Regions from separate parts of the Stenotrophomonas sp. STEN008 genome, predicted to be linked through region 1. Evidence: riboswitches for the same ligand, from Rfam matches in the RefSeq annotation. Region 1 holds a riboswitch; the other holds the start of a gene.
What was found. Region 1 has a riboswitch for cobalamin ahead of btuB (TonB-dependent vitamin B12 receptor). Riboswitches for the same ligand answer to the same signal wherever they lie in the genome.
Positions count from the first base shown of each region.

Region 1 (7,488 bases):
CTGCGCCGCTGCTGAAGGCCTTTGACCGCGACGGCTGGGTGATGGTGGTCGGCGGTTTCTCGAAGACGCTGGCCCCGGACTATCGCATCGGCTGGCTCGACGGCGGGCGCTTCGCTGAACGCATCGCCCTGCTGAAGTTCCAGTCCACGGGCGGCGAGCCGCAGCTGCTGGGTGATGCCGTGGCCGCGTACCTGGAAGGGAGCGGATACGAACATCACCTGCACCGCATGCGGCGCCTGTATCGCGAGCAGGTGGGACGGCTGCGCCAGCTCGTGGCCGAGCATTTCCCGCCTGGCACACGCGCCACGGAACCACAGGGTGGCTTCCTGCTGTGGCTGGAACTGCCGGGCGTGGACACCCGCGCACTGTTCGAGCGGGCGCTGGAAGAGGGCATCGTGTTCATGCCCGGCCAGGTGTATTCGCGCGGTCCGCGCTACCGGCACTGCCTGCGGCTGTCGTGCTGCCAGACCTTCGACGCACGTTTCATCGCTGCCGTGGAGCGCCTGGGCGCCCTCGCGCGGGAGCTCGCGGCCGGTTGATCGCAGCGGGTCGCAGGCTCCGCTCTACGGGAACTCAGCCCTCATGCAGGTGCATCGCCAGGGCCTGAGCATCGGCGCCCGGCAGGTGCGGCAGCCGTCCCCAGCATGGCATCGGCAACCGCTGCACCAGCGTGGCCACGTTCTCGTCCTGGCGCTGCATGGCCGGATCGATGTGATTGCCGATCCAGCCCAGGCACTCCACGCCGCTGGCCTGCAAGGAGTGCGCGGTCAACCTCGCGTGGTTGACGCAGCCCAGCCGCAGGCCGACCACCAGCACGACCGGCAGACGCAGTGCCCGCACGATGTCGAGCTGGTCCAGGTGGACGGAGACCGGCGCCAGCCATCCCCCTACGCCTTCCACCACCACCACGTCGGCGGTGGCACGCAGGCGCTCGAACGCGGCGACGATCGGTGCCAGGGCGATGTCCACCCCGTCCTCGGCCGCCGCCAGTTCGGGAGCGATCGGCTGCCGCAGGGCATAGGGATTCACGTCGACGTATTCCGGCACCGGCCGACTGGCCGCCTGCAGCGCCAGCGCATCTCCGTTGCGCAGGCCCTTCCCCAGATCCTGGCTGCCACTGGCCACAGGCTTCATTCCGACCGCTCGCAGGCCACGCCGGCGCAGGGCGTGCAGCAGCGCGGTGCTGGCCGCCGTCTTGCCGATCTCGGTATCGGTGCCGGTGACGAACAGCGCGGATGGCAGGGCAGCGGGCAACGGCATCAAAGGCTCCAGCGGGGCAACAGAGCGTGCATTATCGCTGGCCCGGCACGCTTGCTAGACTGCGGTCATGTTCGCCAATGCCTCGCTTACCGGCAGCAAGCCGGAACAATACGCCCAGTTGCTTGAACAGGCCCGTGGCCTGGTCCATGGAGAGTCCGACCGCATCGCCAACGCGGCCAATCTCTCGGCGCTGGTCTTCCACGCCCTGCCCGACCTGAACTGGGTGGGTTTCTATCTCTACGATGGCCAGGAGCTGGTGGTCGGCCCGTTCCAGGGGCTGCCGGCCTGCGTGCGCATTCCGCTGGACAAGGGCGTGTGTGGTGCCGCGGCCCGCCAGCGCGTGACCCAGCGCGTCGACGATGTCGATGCCTTTCCGGGCCACATCGCCTGCGACTCGGCCTCCCGCTCGGAACTGGTCGTTCCGCTGCTGCGCGGCGATGAACTGATCGGAGTCTTCGACATCGACAGCCCGAAGACCGGTCGCTTCGATGCCGATGACCAGGCCGGACTGGAAGCCATCGCGCGCGTCTTCGTCGAGGCGCTGGGATGAGTGCGCCGAAGCTGCGCAACATCGGTCCGAAAAGTGCGGCGTGGCTGCGCCAGGTCGGTCTGCGCAGCCGTGAGGATCTGGCCGCCGTCGGCGCGGTGGGTGCCTTCGTCAAGGTCAAGCGCGCCGGCTTCAAGCCCAGCCTGAACCTGCTCTACTCGCTGGAAGGCGCCCTGCTGGACTGCCATTGGCAGGAACTGAGCGAGCCGCAGCGCGAGGCGCTGGTGCAGGACTACGAAGCGCGCATCGCCGCGCACCCGCTGAAGGCGGCCGGCCCGGCCTCGGGGCCGGTGCACGAGCAGCGATTCGACGCAGACGACGACGCAGAAGAGAACGTGGCCGGAAGCGCGGACGAGGACTGATCGGCGCCGGCCGGATCAGGGCTGCTGCAACTCCAGCAGCTCGCCCACCAGGCCTGCCTCGCCACGCTCCAGCCTGACCCGCAGGCGCGTACCGTGGTCGATGCGCAGCGCCCAGCACAGCGACATCGGCAGGCCGCAGACCTGTGACAGCACCATGCGCAGCGGGCCACCGTGGCTGACCACGACGGTCGGCAGCGGGTCGTCATCGTCGAGCAGGCGGTCGAGCGCACGCGCGATGCGCCGCTCGAAGTGCCCCCAGCTTTCGCCGTTGGGCGGCGGATACGCATGCGGATCAGCATGGAATGCCGCCAGCGCCTGCTCCGGCAGGTCGAACAGTGCCTGCCCGTCCCAGTCGCCGAAGTCGAGTTCTTCCCACTCCTCGTCTGCATCCACGTCCAGCCCGCGCGGGGTGGCCAGCGCCATCGCTGTGTGCAGTGACCGCAGGCGGGGCGAGCTGATCACCCGCTCCCAGGGCTGCGTGGCGTAGGCCTCCACCAGTTCCTGTGGCAGGCGGGCCAGCTGCGGTGGATCGCTGCGGCCATCGAGGTACTCGTCGCGACCGTTGCCGGCGTGGCGGACCAGGTCGAGGATCATGCATGCGTCCTGTGCAGGCAACGCGGGGACAGCGGAAAACGGGCGGACATCGGCAACGGCACCACGGGATCAAGCAGCAATTCTAGTGGCTGGGGATCATCAGCTCCACAGACATTGCCGCATATGCGCCGCACCGGGCATGCCGATGCCGTAGACTGCGCGCACTTCCAGGTGACCTGCGGCATGGCCGGCAGGTTGAAACGGGAAGCCGGTGACGCGTGAACCCACGCCATGCCGGCGCTGCCCCCGCAACGGTAAGCACGTCAGTTCCAGGCAACCGCCACTGTGCCAACAGCATGGGAAGGCGCCTGGACGGTGGCCTCGCGCCACCCGGCGGCAAGCCCGGAGACCGGCCCGGAAGCCTCAGGTCGCGATGCGGTGGGCATGGCGCTGGATGTCCGCAGCACTGCCTGCGGCATCGGCGCTTGCCTGCCTCCGCGGCTCCTCCCCTTCGCCACGCGGGCGTGCGTGGCACCTGGAGTCCCCCGATGAAGCTGCAGTCCCGATTGCTTTCCCTGGCCGTATTGGCCGCCCTGCCCGCATTGGCCCAGGCCGATGATGGCGCCCGCGCGCTCGATCCCATCCTGGTCACGGCCACCCGCACCCCCATCGCCCTGCAGGACAGCATCGCGCCTGCGCAGGTGATCGACCGGACGCAGATCGAGTCCAGCCAGGCCACTTCGCTGCAGGACCTGCTGCGTGGCCGCGCCGGCATCAACCTCACCAACGCCGGCGGCCTGGGCAAGCAGAGCTCGCTGTTCCTGCGCGGCACCAACTCCGGCCACACGGTGGTGCTGGTCGACGGCGTGCGCATCAACAGCGCCGATCTCGGCCTGGCGATGATCCAGGACCTGCCGCTGGCGCAGATCGAACGCGTGGAGATCGTGCGCGGCCCGCAGTCCAGCCTGTATGGCGCCGACGCCATCGGCGGTGTGATCCAGATCTTCACCCGCCGCAACCAGGGCGACTTCGCGCCACATCTGCAGCTGGGCGGGGGTAGCAATGGCCTGCGTGAGGCCAGCGGCGGCATCGGTGGCAGCAGCGAACGCGGCTGGTTCGGCGCCGACATCGCCTACCAGCATTCCGATGGCATCGATGCCTGCCGGGGCTCAGCCACGCTGTTCACCGGCTGCTTCGCCGACGAACCCGACCGCGACGGCTACCGCAACCTCTCCAAGAGCCTGCGCGGCGGCTACAACTTCAACGAGCAGTGGACGGTGGAGGGCAGCGCGCTGCGCGCCGACGGCCAGAACCACTACGACGGCTACTACAACTACTCCGAGACGCGCCAGCAGGTACTGTCCGGCAAGGTCCGCTACACGCCGGCCGAACGGCTGGTGCTGACCGCCAACGTCGGTCGCAGTGACAACGAATCGGACAACGTCGGCGCGGACGGCGTGCATGGCAGCGCGCAGACGCATCGTGACAGCGCGTCGCTGCAGGGCGACTTCGGCGTGGCCGAAGGCCAGCTGCTGAGTGCCGGTGTGGACTGGAGTGAGGACAACCTGGACGGCAGCAGTGCCGGCTATCGTGTCGACAGCCGTCGCAACACCGGTGTGTTCGTGCAGTACCAGGGGCGCTTCGGCCGGCACCAGTTGCAGGCCAGCGCGCGCAACGACGACAACCAGCAGTTCGGCAACCATGCCACCGGCAGCATCGGCTGGGCGATGGAGCTGGATCACGGCCTGCGCATCAACGCCAGCTACGGCACGGCCTTCAAGGCACCCACCTTCAGTGACCTGTATGACCCGTGGAGCGGCGTGCCGACACTGGATCCTGAGAAGTCGAAGAGCGCCAACCTGGGCATTTCGCGGCAGGGCCAGGGCTGGCGCTGGGGTCTGGATGTGTACGAGACCCGCATCGATGACCTGATCACCTACGATGCAGCGACCTTCAGGATGCAGCAGGTGGAGAAGGCGCGCATCCGTGGTGCCGAACTGACCGGCAGCGTCGTGCTGGCCGGCTTCGACATCGCTGCACAGCTGAGCTACACCGACCCGCGCAACCGCACGAACGGCAGCAGCCAGTTCGACAACTGGCTGCCGCGCCGTGCACAGCAGACGGCACGGCTGGATGTGGATCGCCGCTTCGGCGCATTCCGTGCCGGCCTGACCGTACAGGGTGCGGGCAAGCGCTATGACGATGCCGCCAACACGGTGAAGGTCGGCGGCTATGGCACGTTGGATCTGCGCGCCGAGTACGCGCTCACGCCATCGTGGTCGCTGCTGGCCCGGGCAACCAATGTGTTCGACCGCAGGTACGAGACCGTGGCGTGGTTCAACCAGCCGGGCCGCGAGTATCAGCTGAGCGTGCGCTACCAGCCGAAATGAGCAGGCGCGCCGGGCGCAGGCCCGGCGCTATACCGGGATGCGCGCGGCCAGGCCCGGCAGTTCGCGCAGATCGTCGATCACCGCCACCGCAGCTGCGGCGGCCAGGTCCAGGCCACGCGGATAACCGTAGCGCACCAGCACGATCGGCATTCCCGCGTCTTCCGCCGCGCGGTAATCGGTCAACGAATCACCCACCATCAGGCATGCATCCACCGGCACGCCGAAGTGTGCCGCGATGTGGCGCAGTGGTTCGCCGCTGGGCTTTCGCTGCGGCAGCGAATCGCCGCCCAGCACCAGCGCGAACGCATCGCCGATGCCCAGATGCTGCAGCAGCGGCGGCACCAGCGCTGCAGGCTTGTTGGTGCAGATGGCCAGCGGCACAGCGCGTTCCCGCAGCTGCGCCAGTGCTTCCGCCACACCGTCGAACAGGCGTGGGCTGCGCAGCAGGCACTCACGGTAATGCACCATGAACACCGGCATAACCTCGGCCAGATCGACCTGCCGCCCTGCGGCATGCACGGCCTGCTCGACCAACCGGCGGACACCGTCGCCAATCCAGCCCAGCACGGTGGCTTCCGGCACACGGGCCAGGCCGATGTCCTCCAGCGTGCGGTTCAGGGCTTCGGCGATATCGGCGGCGCTGTCGACCAGCGTGCCATCGAGGTCGAATACGACCAGCGGATAGGGATACGACACGCAACGCACCTGTACGACGTGGGGCCGCTCATTGTATGCCGTGTGCGCATCGCACCGGGATGTCATGCAGGTTCCACACGCGCCGGTCGCCAGTCCAGATCCTGGAAGGCCGGGCTGGCGAAGCACTCGCCCAGGAAGTCGAGGAACCGCCGCATGATCGCCGACTGCTGGCGACGCGATACGTACACCGCATGAATGCCCAGCTCGTCCAGGGTATACGCCGGCAGCAGTTCCACCAGCTCGCCACTGCGCAGCAACGGCGCCACCTGGTAGGTGGGCAGCATCGCAATGCCGGCGCTGGCGCGAACGGCTTCGAGCAGCAATGACGCTTCGTTGGCGCTGATGTTGCCGCCCACCGCCACCGACTGCGAACGTCCGTCGCGGTGCAGGTGCCACAGGCTCTTACCCACGTAGTGATGGGTCAGGCAGTTGTGTGCGGCCAGATGTTCCGGGGCGGTCGGCGTGCCGCGCACCTCCAGGTAACCGGGCGTGGCGCACAGCACCGAGCGGCATGTGGCCAGCCGCCGCGCGATCAGGCTGGGGTCGATCTGCCGGGCGATGCGTACCGCCAGATCCACCCGCTCCTCGACCAGATTCACCGTGCGATCGACCAGCAGCAGTTCGATGCGCGCCGCCGGATGACGCTTGACGAAGTCGGCGACGGCGCGCGCCAGATGGCTCTGCCCGAACGAGACGCTGGCGGTCACCCGCAGCGTGCCATGCGGTTCGGGATCGTCGCTGGCCAGTTCGCCCTGCAGCGCCTCGCCGATCTCCAGCATCTGCCGGAAGCGCGCCAGCGCCGCCTCCCCCGGGCCGGTCAGGCTGACCCGGCGCGTGGTCCGGTGCAGCAGGCGCGCCCCCAGCCAGGCCTCCACCTCGGCGAGGTAACGGGTGACCATCGCCCGCGACATGTCCAGCACCTCAGCGGCGGCCGTGAGGCTGCCGCGCTCGGCCACCTCGATGAATACGGTCATGGCGGTCAGTCGATCCATCTGCTCGATCCATGCAACAAACAAGCGCGTTATACGCTGTTTTTCGGACAATTGCAGCGTCCTACAGTGGCCCCGTCGTCTTCCCCTCCCCTTGCTTACGGAGTTCGCCATGAAAATCGCCCTCGTCGGTGCCACCGGCAACATCGGCCGCCAGATCGCGCGCCACGCGCTGGCCGCCGGCCACGAATTGACCCTGATCGTGCGCAGCGCGCAGGACCTGCCGGCGGAGCTGGCCGGTGCCCATCCGGTGATCGCCGCGCTGGATGATCCCGACGCGCTGGCCGCGGCCATCGCCGGCCACGACGTGCTGGCCAGCGCCTACGGGCCACGTCCGGGCGATGACATCAGCCGCGTCGGCGAAGTGGCCGGACAGCTGGCAGCCGCGGCACGCAAGGCCGGGGTGCCGCGCCTGGTCGTGGTCGGCGGTGCCGGCAGCCTGGAAGTGGCACCGGGTGTCCAGCTGGTCGATACGCCGGATTTCCCGGAGGCGTACAAGCCTTATGCCCTGGCCCACCGCGAAGCACTCAAGCGCCTGCAGGCGGTAGACGACCTCGACTGGACGTTCTTCTCGCCGGCCGCGGAAATCGGACCGGGCGAAGAGCGTGGCCAGTACCGCGTGCAGGCCAAGGCCTTCCTCGCCGACGCCAGCGGCCACAGCCGCATCAGCTACGCCGACTATGGCGCTGCCTTCGTGGCGGAACTCGAGG
Region 1 covers NZ_JBRRET010000058.1:4,172-11,659, reverse strand. Annotated here, with positions in the region: gene ACVOME_RS17795 (aminotransferase-like domain-containing protein) at 1-539, shown strand, start outside; gene bioD (dethiobiotin synthase) at 574-1,260, opposite strand; gene ACVOME_RS17785 (GAF domain-containing protein) at 1,328-1,810, shown strand; gene ACVOME_RS17780 (TfoX/Sxy family protein) at 1,807-2,169, shown strand; gene ACVOME_RS17775 (histidine phosphatase family protein) at 2,185-2,763, opposite strand; cobalamin riboswitch at 2,916-3,135, shown strand; gene btuB (TonB-dependent vitamin B12 receptor) at 3,252-5,093, shown strand; gene gph (phosphoglycolate phosphatase) at 5,121-5,789, opposite strand; gene ACVOME_RS17760 (LysR family transcriptional regulator) at 5,852-6,781, opposite strand; gene ACVOME_RS17755 (NAD(P)-dependent oxidoreductase) at 6,891-7,488, shown strand, end outside.

Region 2 (7,488 bases), on a different contig from region 1:
GACCAGGGCCTGCGCCCGCGCCAGATCGGTTTCGATGTGGCGCACCTGCGCCAGGTACAGCGCACCGGCCTCGCTCAGCGCCAGCTGGCGCGTGCTGCGGTTCAGCAGGCGCACGCCCAGGTGTGCCTCCAGGCGATGGATGTTCTGGCCGACGGCGGTGGCGCTGATGCCAAGGCTGCGGGCCGCAGCGGCAATACTGCCGGTGTCTGCGGTGCGGGTGAAGCTGCGGATCAGCTGCAACAGGTTCATGACCCGCCAGCGTGCCACGAAAGCCCGCCACGATCACTTGGAACTGTCCGAAGTGGTTCGTTGCATCGGTGACAATGGATCACGCGGGCGGGGTGCTGCCCTACACTTGCAGGATGCGACCCGATTCCATCCTCACCCTGTCCTGCCCCGACCGTACCGGCATCGTCTACCGCGTGTCGGGCCTGTTGTTCGATCATGGCTGCAACATCCTCGACGCCCAGCAGTTCGGCGACGAGGAAAGCGGCCGGTTCTTCCTGCGCGTGCATTTCGACCGCGACGCCAGCCTGCCCCTGGACACGGTACATGCGTCCATGGCAGCACTGGCCCGCGAGTTCGACATGGACTGGCAGCTGCAGGACGGTCGGCGTCGTGCGCGCCTGCTGGTGCTGGTCAGCAAGCAGGGGCACTGCCTGAATGACCTGCTGTTCCGTGCGCACAGCGGGCAGCTGAAAGTGGATATCGCGGCAGTGGTGTCCAACCATGCCGATTTCGCACCGCTGGCTGCGTCCTACGGCGTGCCGTTCCACCATCTGCCGGTGAACGCGGATACGCGTGCGGTGCAGGAACAGCAGATCATCGATCTGGTCGAACACGAGCGTATCGACCTGGTGGTGCTGGCGCGCTACATGCAGATTCTTTCACCCACCCTGTGCCGCGCGCTGGCCGGCCGGGCGATCAACATCCATCACAGCTTCCTGCCCAGCTTCAAGGGCGCGCAGCCCTATCACCAGGCGCACGCGCGCGGGGTCAAGATCATCGGCGCCACCGCGCACTATGTCACCGAGGATCTGGACGAAGGTCCGATCATCGAACAGGACGTGGCCCGGGTCGATCATGCGATGACGCCGCGCGACCTGGTACGCCTGGGCAGCGATACCGAATCGCAGGTGCTGGCGCGTGCCGTGCGCCGCCATGTGGAGCACCGCATCCTGCTCAACGGGCACCGCACGGTGGTGTTCCGCTGATACCTGCCCGGCCGGACGTGCGTCAGAGGATCCCGATCCCCGCAGTGCCCAGTGCTTCGCGCACCATCCCGTCGTTGGCCTCGGTCACCGGCCGGGTCAGGTCCCAGAGGAATTTCACCCTGAAGCGGGACGTGGCTGCGTCCTGCGCGCTCCACAGCACGCAGTAGTCGCGGGCCAGGCCACAGACGTGCACCTCGTCGATGCCGCGCTCATGCAGCCAGCCGGCCAGGCCGGTGGCGGGGCGCCCGCCATCGGGGCCGTGGTTCTCGCGGAAGGCGCTGTAGGAATCCACCTGCTGGCGGGTGCCCTTGCGCAGGATCAGGTCGGCCATGTTCCAGTCCACCTGCGGATGCAGGGCGGCACCGGCGCTGCCCTGCACGCAGTGGTCCGGCCACAGGGTCTGCGGTTGCGCATGCAGCAGGATCGTTTCGAACGGACGATGGCCGGGGTGCTGGCTGGCGAACGAAGCATGGTCCGCGGGATGCCAGTCCTGGGTGGCCACTACGGTGCGGTAGCGGCGCTGCGCCAGCAGCTGCGCGATCGGCGCGACCAGCGCATCGCCGCGGTCACAGGCCAGCGCGCCACCGGGCATGAAGTCCGGCTGCAGATCGATCACCAGCAGGGCGACAGTGGCGGGCAGGGTGAGCATGGACGTTCCAGCGCGGCGGAAGAGGCGACCAGCGTGGCCGCCCCCTCGCCACACGTCAATCGCCCTGCGGCGTTTCGTTGTCCTGGTCGTAATACAGCAGCCCGATCCGGATCCGCTCGCGGCCGGTCTCCCGGCGGTGCCGGTTGGCATCGCGCAGCGAGTACACGCAGCCACAGTACTCCTGCTGGTAGAACCGCTCGCGCTTGCTGATCTCGATCATGCGGCTGGCACCACCGCCCTTGCGCCAGTTGTAATCCCAGTACTGCAGGCCCTCGTAGCGCGCCGCGGCGCGGATGCCGCAGTCATTGATCTGCGCCATGTTCTTCCAGCGCGAGATGCCCAGCGACGAGCTGATGGTGTCGTAGCCGTGCTCATGCGCGTACAGCGCCGTGCGCTCGAAGCGCATGTCGAAGCACATCGTGCAGCGGATGCCGCGCTCGGGTTCGTTCTCCATGCCGCGCGCGCGGCTGAACCAGTTGTCGGTGTCGTAGTCGCAGTCGATGAAGGGGACGCCATGCTGCTCGGCGAAGCGGATGTTCTCCTGCTTGCGGAGCTCGTATTCCTTCACCGGATGGATGTTGGGGTTGTAGAAGAAGATCGCGTAGTCGATCCCGGAGGCGGTGATCGCCTCCATCACTTCGCCGGAGCAGGGCGCACAGCACGAATGCAGCAGCAGGCGCTTGCCGTCGGCGGGCAGGGACAGGGTGGGGCGTTGGAGCTCGGTCATCATCAGGTACCGCACGGACCGCCGGCAACGGCGGCGGCCCGTGCATCGGGGTGGAGAGACAGGTCAGGCGACGCGGGCGTCGGCGTGCTCGGCACGCAGTTCCACTGCGGCGGCAACCAGTGCCTGCAGTGCAGCGCGGGTTTCCGGCCAGCCACGGGTCTTCAGCCCGCAGTCCGGGTTGACCCACAGCTGCTCCGGCTTCAGCACGGCCAGCGCCTTACGCAGCAGGTCCACCATCTCCGCCTTGTCCGGCACGCGGGGGGAGTGGATGTCATACACGCCCGGGCCGATCTCGTTGGGATAGTTGAACTTCACGAAGGCATCCAGCAGTTCCATGCGCGAGCGTGAGGTCTCGATCGAGATCACGTCCGCGTCCATCGCTGCGACCGAGTGGATGATGTCGTTGAACTCCGAATAGCACATGTGGGTGTGGATCTGGGTGGCATCGCGCACGCCGCTGGTACTGATGCGGAACGATTCCACCGCCCAGTCCAGGTAGGCGCGCCAGTGGGCGCGGCGCAACGGCAACCCCTCGCGGATGGCCGGCTCGTCCACCTGGATCACGCCGATGCCGGCTGCTTCCAGGTCCTGCACTTCGTCCCGCAGGGCCAGCGCGATCTGCCGGCAGGTCACATCGCGTTCCTGGTCGTCGCGCACGAACGACCACTGCAGTACCGTCACCGGACCGGTCAGCATGCCCTTCATCGGCTTGTCGGTGAGCGATTGCGCGTAACTGGACCAGCGCACCGTCATCGGCTGCGGGCGGCTGACGTCGCCGAAGATCACCGGCGGTTTGACGCAGCGCGAGCCATAGCTCTGCACCCAGCCGTTGCCGGTGAAGGCGAAGCCTTCCAGCTGCTCGCCGAAGTACTCGACCATGTCGTTGCGCTCGAACTCGCCGTGGACCAGCACGTCCAGGCCCAGCGCTTCCTGCACGCGTACCGCATGCGCGGTCTGCTGTTCCAGGAAGGCCTCGTACTCGGCCAGGCCCAGCTTGCCGGACTTGTGCCGGGCGCGTGCCTCGCGCACCTCCAGCGTCTGCGGGAAGGAACCGATCGTGGTGGTGGGCAGCAGCGGCAGCTGCAGCGCCGCATGCTGTGCGATGCGGCGCTGCGGGTAGGCGGTGTGCCGCTGCGCATCGGCCACGGTCAGCGCGGCTAGGCGTGCGGCCACGGCCGGGTTGTGCACGCGTGGCGAGCGACGACGCCCCTCCAGTGCAGCGCGGTTGGCAGCCAGGCCTGCTTCCGCATCCGCCCTGCCATCGAGCGCGTCGGCCAGCAGGCGCAGTTCCTGAAGCTTCTGCCGGGAGAACGCCAGCCAGCCCTTCAGTTCGTCATCAAGCTTCTTTTCCAGCGCAAGATCCACGGGCGTGTGCAGCAGGGAACAGGACGGTGCCAGCCAGAGCCGGTCGGCGCCGCGGTCCACCTGGGCAAACCGGGCCAGGATCAGTGCGTTGTCCAGATGGGTGCGCCAGATGTTGCGGCCGTTGACCAGGCCGGCCGACAGCACGCGCTCGGCCGGCAGCGCCTTCAACACGGCGTCCAGCTGCTCCGGCGCGCGCACCAGGTCCACGTGCAGTCCGTCCACCGGCAGGCCGGTGGCCAACGCCAGGTTGTCCTCGAGCGCACCGAAATAGGTCGCGACCAGCAGTTTCGGACGCCGTGCCGTGGCCAACCGGGCATAGGCGCGCTCATAGGCTGCCTGCGCATCGGCGTCGAGATCCTGCACCAGCAGCGGCTCATCCAGCTGCACCCAATCCGCACCGGCGTCGGCCAGCTGGCCGAGCAGCTGCACATAGGCCGGCAGCAGGGCATCCAGCAGGTCCAGTGCGGCGCTGCCGTCGGTGGTCTTGGACAGCAGCAGGAAGCTCACCGGCCCCAGCAGCACCGGACGGGTGTGGATGCCCAGCGCCCTGGCCTCGTTGAACTCGGCCAGCGGCTTGTCACCGCGCAGGGCGAAGGCCTGGCCCGCGTGCAGTTCCGGCACCAGATAGTGATAGTTGGTGTCGAACCACTTGGTCATCTCCAGCGCGCGCAGGTCGATGCCATCGCGCTGCAGGCCACGGGCCGTGGCGAAGTAGGCGGCCAGTGGATCGTGCGCGGCCAGTTCGCGGTAGCGTTCGGGAATGGCATCGAACAGCCATGCGGTGTCGAGCACCTGGTCGTACAGGCTGAAGTCGTTGCTCGGCGGTACATCGACGCCGGCCTCGATCTGCAGCTGCCAGTGCCGGGCACGCAGCGCCGCGGCGGTGGCCTGCAGGGTGGCGGCGTCGTCCTCGCCGGCCCAGTGGCGTTCGAGCGCCCGCTTCAGTTCGCGCTTGGCGCCGATGCGGGGAAAGCCCAGGTTGGTAACAGTGGTCATTGCAGCGTGTCCTCATTGCATATCGGCATTGAGGAACGAAGGAACCGCAGGACGACGCGTGCCGTTGCCGGCCCACGGGCGTCTTGCCAGCGACCTTCGCCCCCGCGGGCGAACCGGATGCCGTGAAAAGGACGCACGTGGCCGCGCACCCTGCAGGCGCAGGACGACGACGGCCCCGGCAACCTCCCCGCGGAGATTCCAGGTCGAGTCAGGGGACGGTCGTGTCCCCCGGCCGGGGCCGGTATTCGGGCTGTTGGACGCGGGCCGCAGCCCACCTACTACCTGCCGCTTCCCAGGCGCGAGCCCAGTGCTGTTGGCAGGATTCGTTTCCATTCACCGCTGCGGGGCAGCTCCGGAATGGGCGCGCGAAGCGCCTTCACCGGATTCCCGTTTAAATTCATCCCTTCATTCGCATGAAGAGATGAATACCTTCGGCGTGCACAAGGTAGGCCGGTTGGCAGCAATGGTCAAGGCCCGGCATCACACCACCGGGATGTGGCACCTTTCTCAGGCCGTGAGAGGCCGGCTTGCGATACTGGGAACCGACGGACGGGAGGTGACGTGTGGCGGCGAAGTACTGCGATCTGGTCATGAAAGGTGGCATCACCAGCGGCATCGTGTACCCCAATGCGGTACTGGCGCTGGCGCGCGAGTATCGCTTCAAGAGCATCGGTGGCACCTCGGCAGGCGCCATCGCCGCCGCGGTGGCGGCGGCGGCGGCCTATGGTGATCGCCGCCAGCAGGCGGGCGAGTCGCTGCCCGGCGATGCCGGGTACGGTGGATTGTCGGCGGTGTCGGCGCAGCTGTCGCGGCGCGGGTTCATCTACGGTCTGTTCCAGCCGGCGCGCGGCGCGCGTGCAGCCTATCGGCTGCTGGTGGTGCTGACCGGCAATGCAGGCTGGCCCCGCAAGCAGCTGTGCCTGGCCATCGCCGTGTTCCAGATCGCGCCGCTGGAAGTGCTGGTGTCGCTGGCATTGCTGCTTGCGCTGGGCGCGTGGGGCGGCGGCTGGAGTGGAGTGGCGGCAACGTTGCTGCCGTCCCTGCTGTGCGCCTACGGCGCTGGCGTGGCCGGGGCCGCGCTGCGGGTCGCGCGGGTGGCACGACGCAATCTGCTGGGCCTGTGCAGCGGCCTCGGCAGCGACGCGCGCCGGCCGGCGTTGACGGAATGGCTGCACGGCTGCCTGCAGCAGCTGTCAGGCAAGCCGGCCGATGTGCCGCTTACCTTTGCCGACCTGCACGATGCGCCGCGCTATGCCGACGAGCCGGACAGCCCGCATGCCATCACCCTGCAGATGATCACCACCTGCGTATCGCACAACGAACCCCGCACGCTGCCGCTGGGCGGCGCGCAGTTCTGGTTCCTGCGCGAAGAGTTCGACCAGCTGTTCCCGGCCAGCGTGGTGCAGTGGCTGGTCAACCATGCGGGTCCGCCGCTGGGCGTGGATGGACGACTCTATTACCGCCTGCCGCAGGGGCCGCAGCTGCCGGTACTGGTGGCAACGCGGATGAGCCTGAGTTTCCCGTTGCTGATCAGCGCAGTGCCGCTGCATGAGCCCTCGCGCCGCGAGCGCCGCTGCGAGCCTGGAGCGACCGCCTCCGATCCGGAACACAACGTGGCCGACAGCATGGAGGGGCTGACCAGTGCCGGCCAGGCCTGCGGCCCGGTGATCACCGCCTTCCGGATCTGCTGGTTCTCCGATGGGGGCATCAGCAGCAACTTCCCGATCCATCTGTTCGACGCGGCGCTTCCGCGCTGGCCGACCTTCGCCATCAACCTGGTCTATCCACAGCATGCGGAGGAGGTCAGCTCCGGCGGCAATGCACGGCAGGCGCTGGAGCGATCGGTGTTCCTGCCCAGCGAAAACCGTCATGGCTGGCAACGCACCTACCAGTCCATCGCCGCGCCGGTGGCCGCCGGCGAGCTTGGCCGTTTCCTGTTCGCGGTGGTGGCAACCATGCAGAACTGGCGCGACCTGCTGCAGGCGCGTGCTCCGGGCTATCGCGACCGCATCGTGCACGTGACCCTGCAGGGTGATGAGGGCGGCATGAACCTGGACATGCCGCAGGAGGTACTGACCCGCATCGCCGACAAGGGCAGCCTGGCCGGTGCGCGCTTCTGCGCGTTCTCCTTCGAGAATCACTACTGGATCCGCTGGCGCAACCTGGCCTCGGCCTACCAGCGTTACACGCTGGAAGTGGCGCGTACCGACGATCCCGCGCAGCAGGTGCTGGCCTATCGGGCGGCGTACACGATGGTGGCTGCCGGCGTGCCGTCGCCACCGTCGTACAAGCTGGGCTCGGAGGACAAGCGGCTGGCGTCACAGCAGTTGTGGGGGCTGATGGTGGAGCAGGGCCGCAGCTGGGAGGATCTCGGCCCGGACCTCACCGACGGCGCACCACGGCCGCTGCCGCAGATGAAGGTGACGCCGATCTACTGACCGCTGCCGCAGCCGATTGAACTGTTCCGGCGGGTGCCGACCTTGTCTGGTGGGTGCCCACCTTGGTCGGCACGATCTGATCCCTGCGGTGGCTCATCG
Region 2 covers NZ_JBRRET010000057.1:11,741-19,228, forward strand. Annotated here, with positions in the region: gene ACVOME_RS17705 (LysR family transcriptional regulator) at 1-249, opposite strand, end outside; gene purU (formyltetrahydrofolate deformylase) at 363-1,214, shown strand; gene pncA (bifunctional nicotinamidase/pyrazinamidase) at 1,237-1,863, opposite strand; gene ACVOME_RS17720 (epoxyqueuosine reductase QueH) at 1,919-2,590, opposite strand; gene metE (5-methyltetrahydropteroyltriglutamate--homocysteine S-methyltransferase) at 2,654-4,951, opposite strand; cobalamin riboswitch at 5,171-5,400, opposite strand; gene ACVOME_RS17730 (patatin-like phospholipase family protein) at 5,542-7,389, shown strand.
Region 2: another riboswitch for cobalamin. It lies ahead of metE (5-methyltetrahydropteroyltriglutamate--homocysteine S-methyltransferase); the one in region 1 lies ahead of btuB (TonB-dependent vitamin B12 receptor).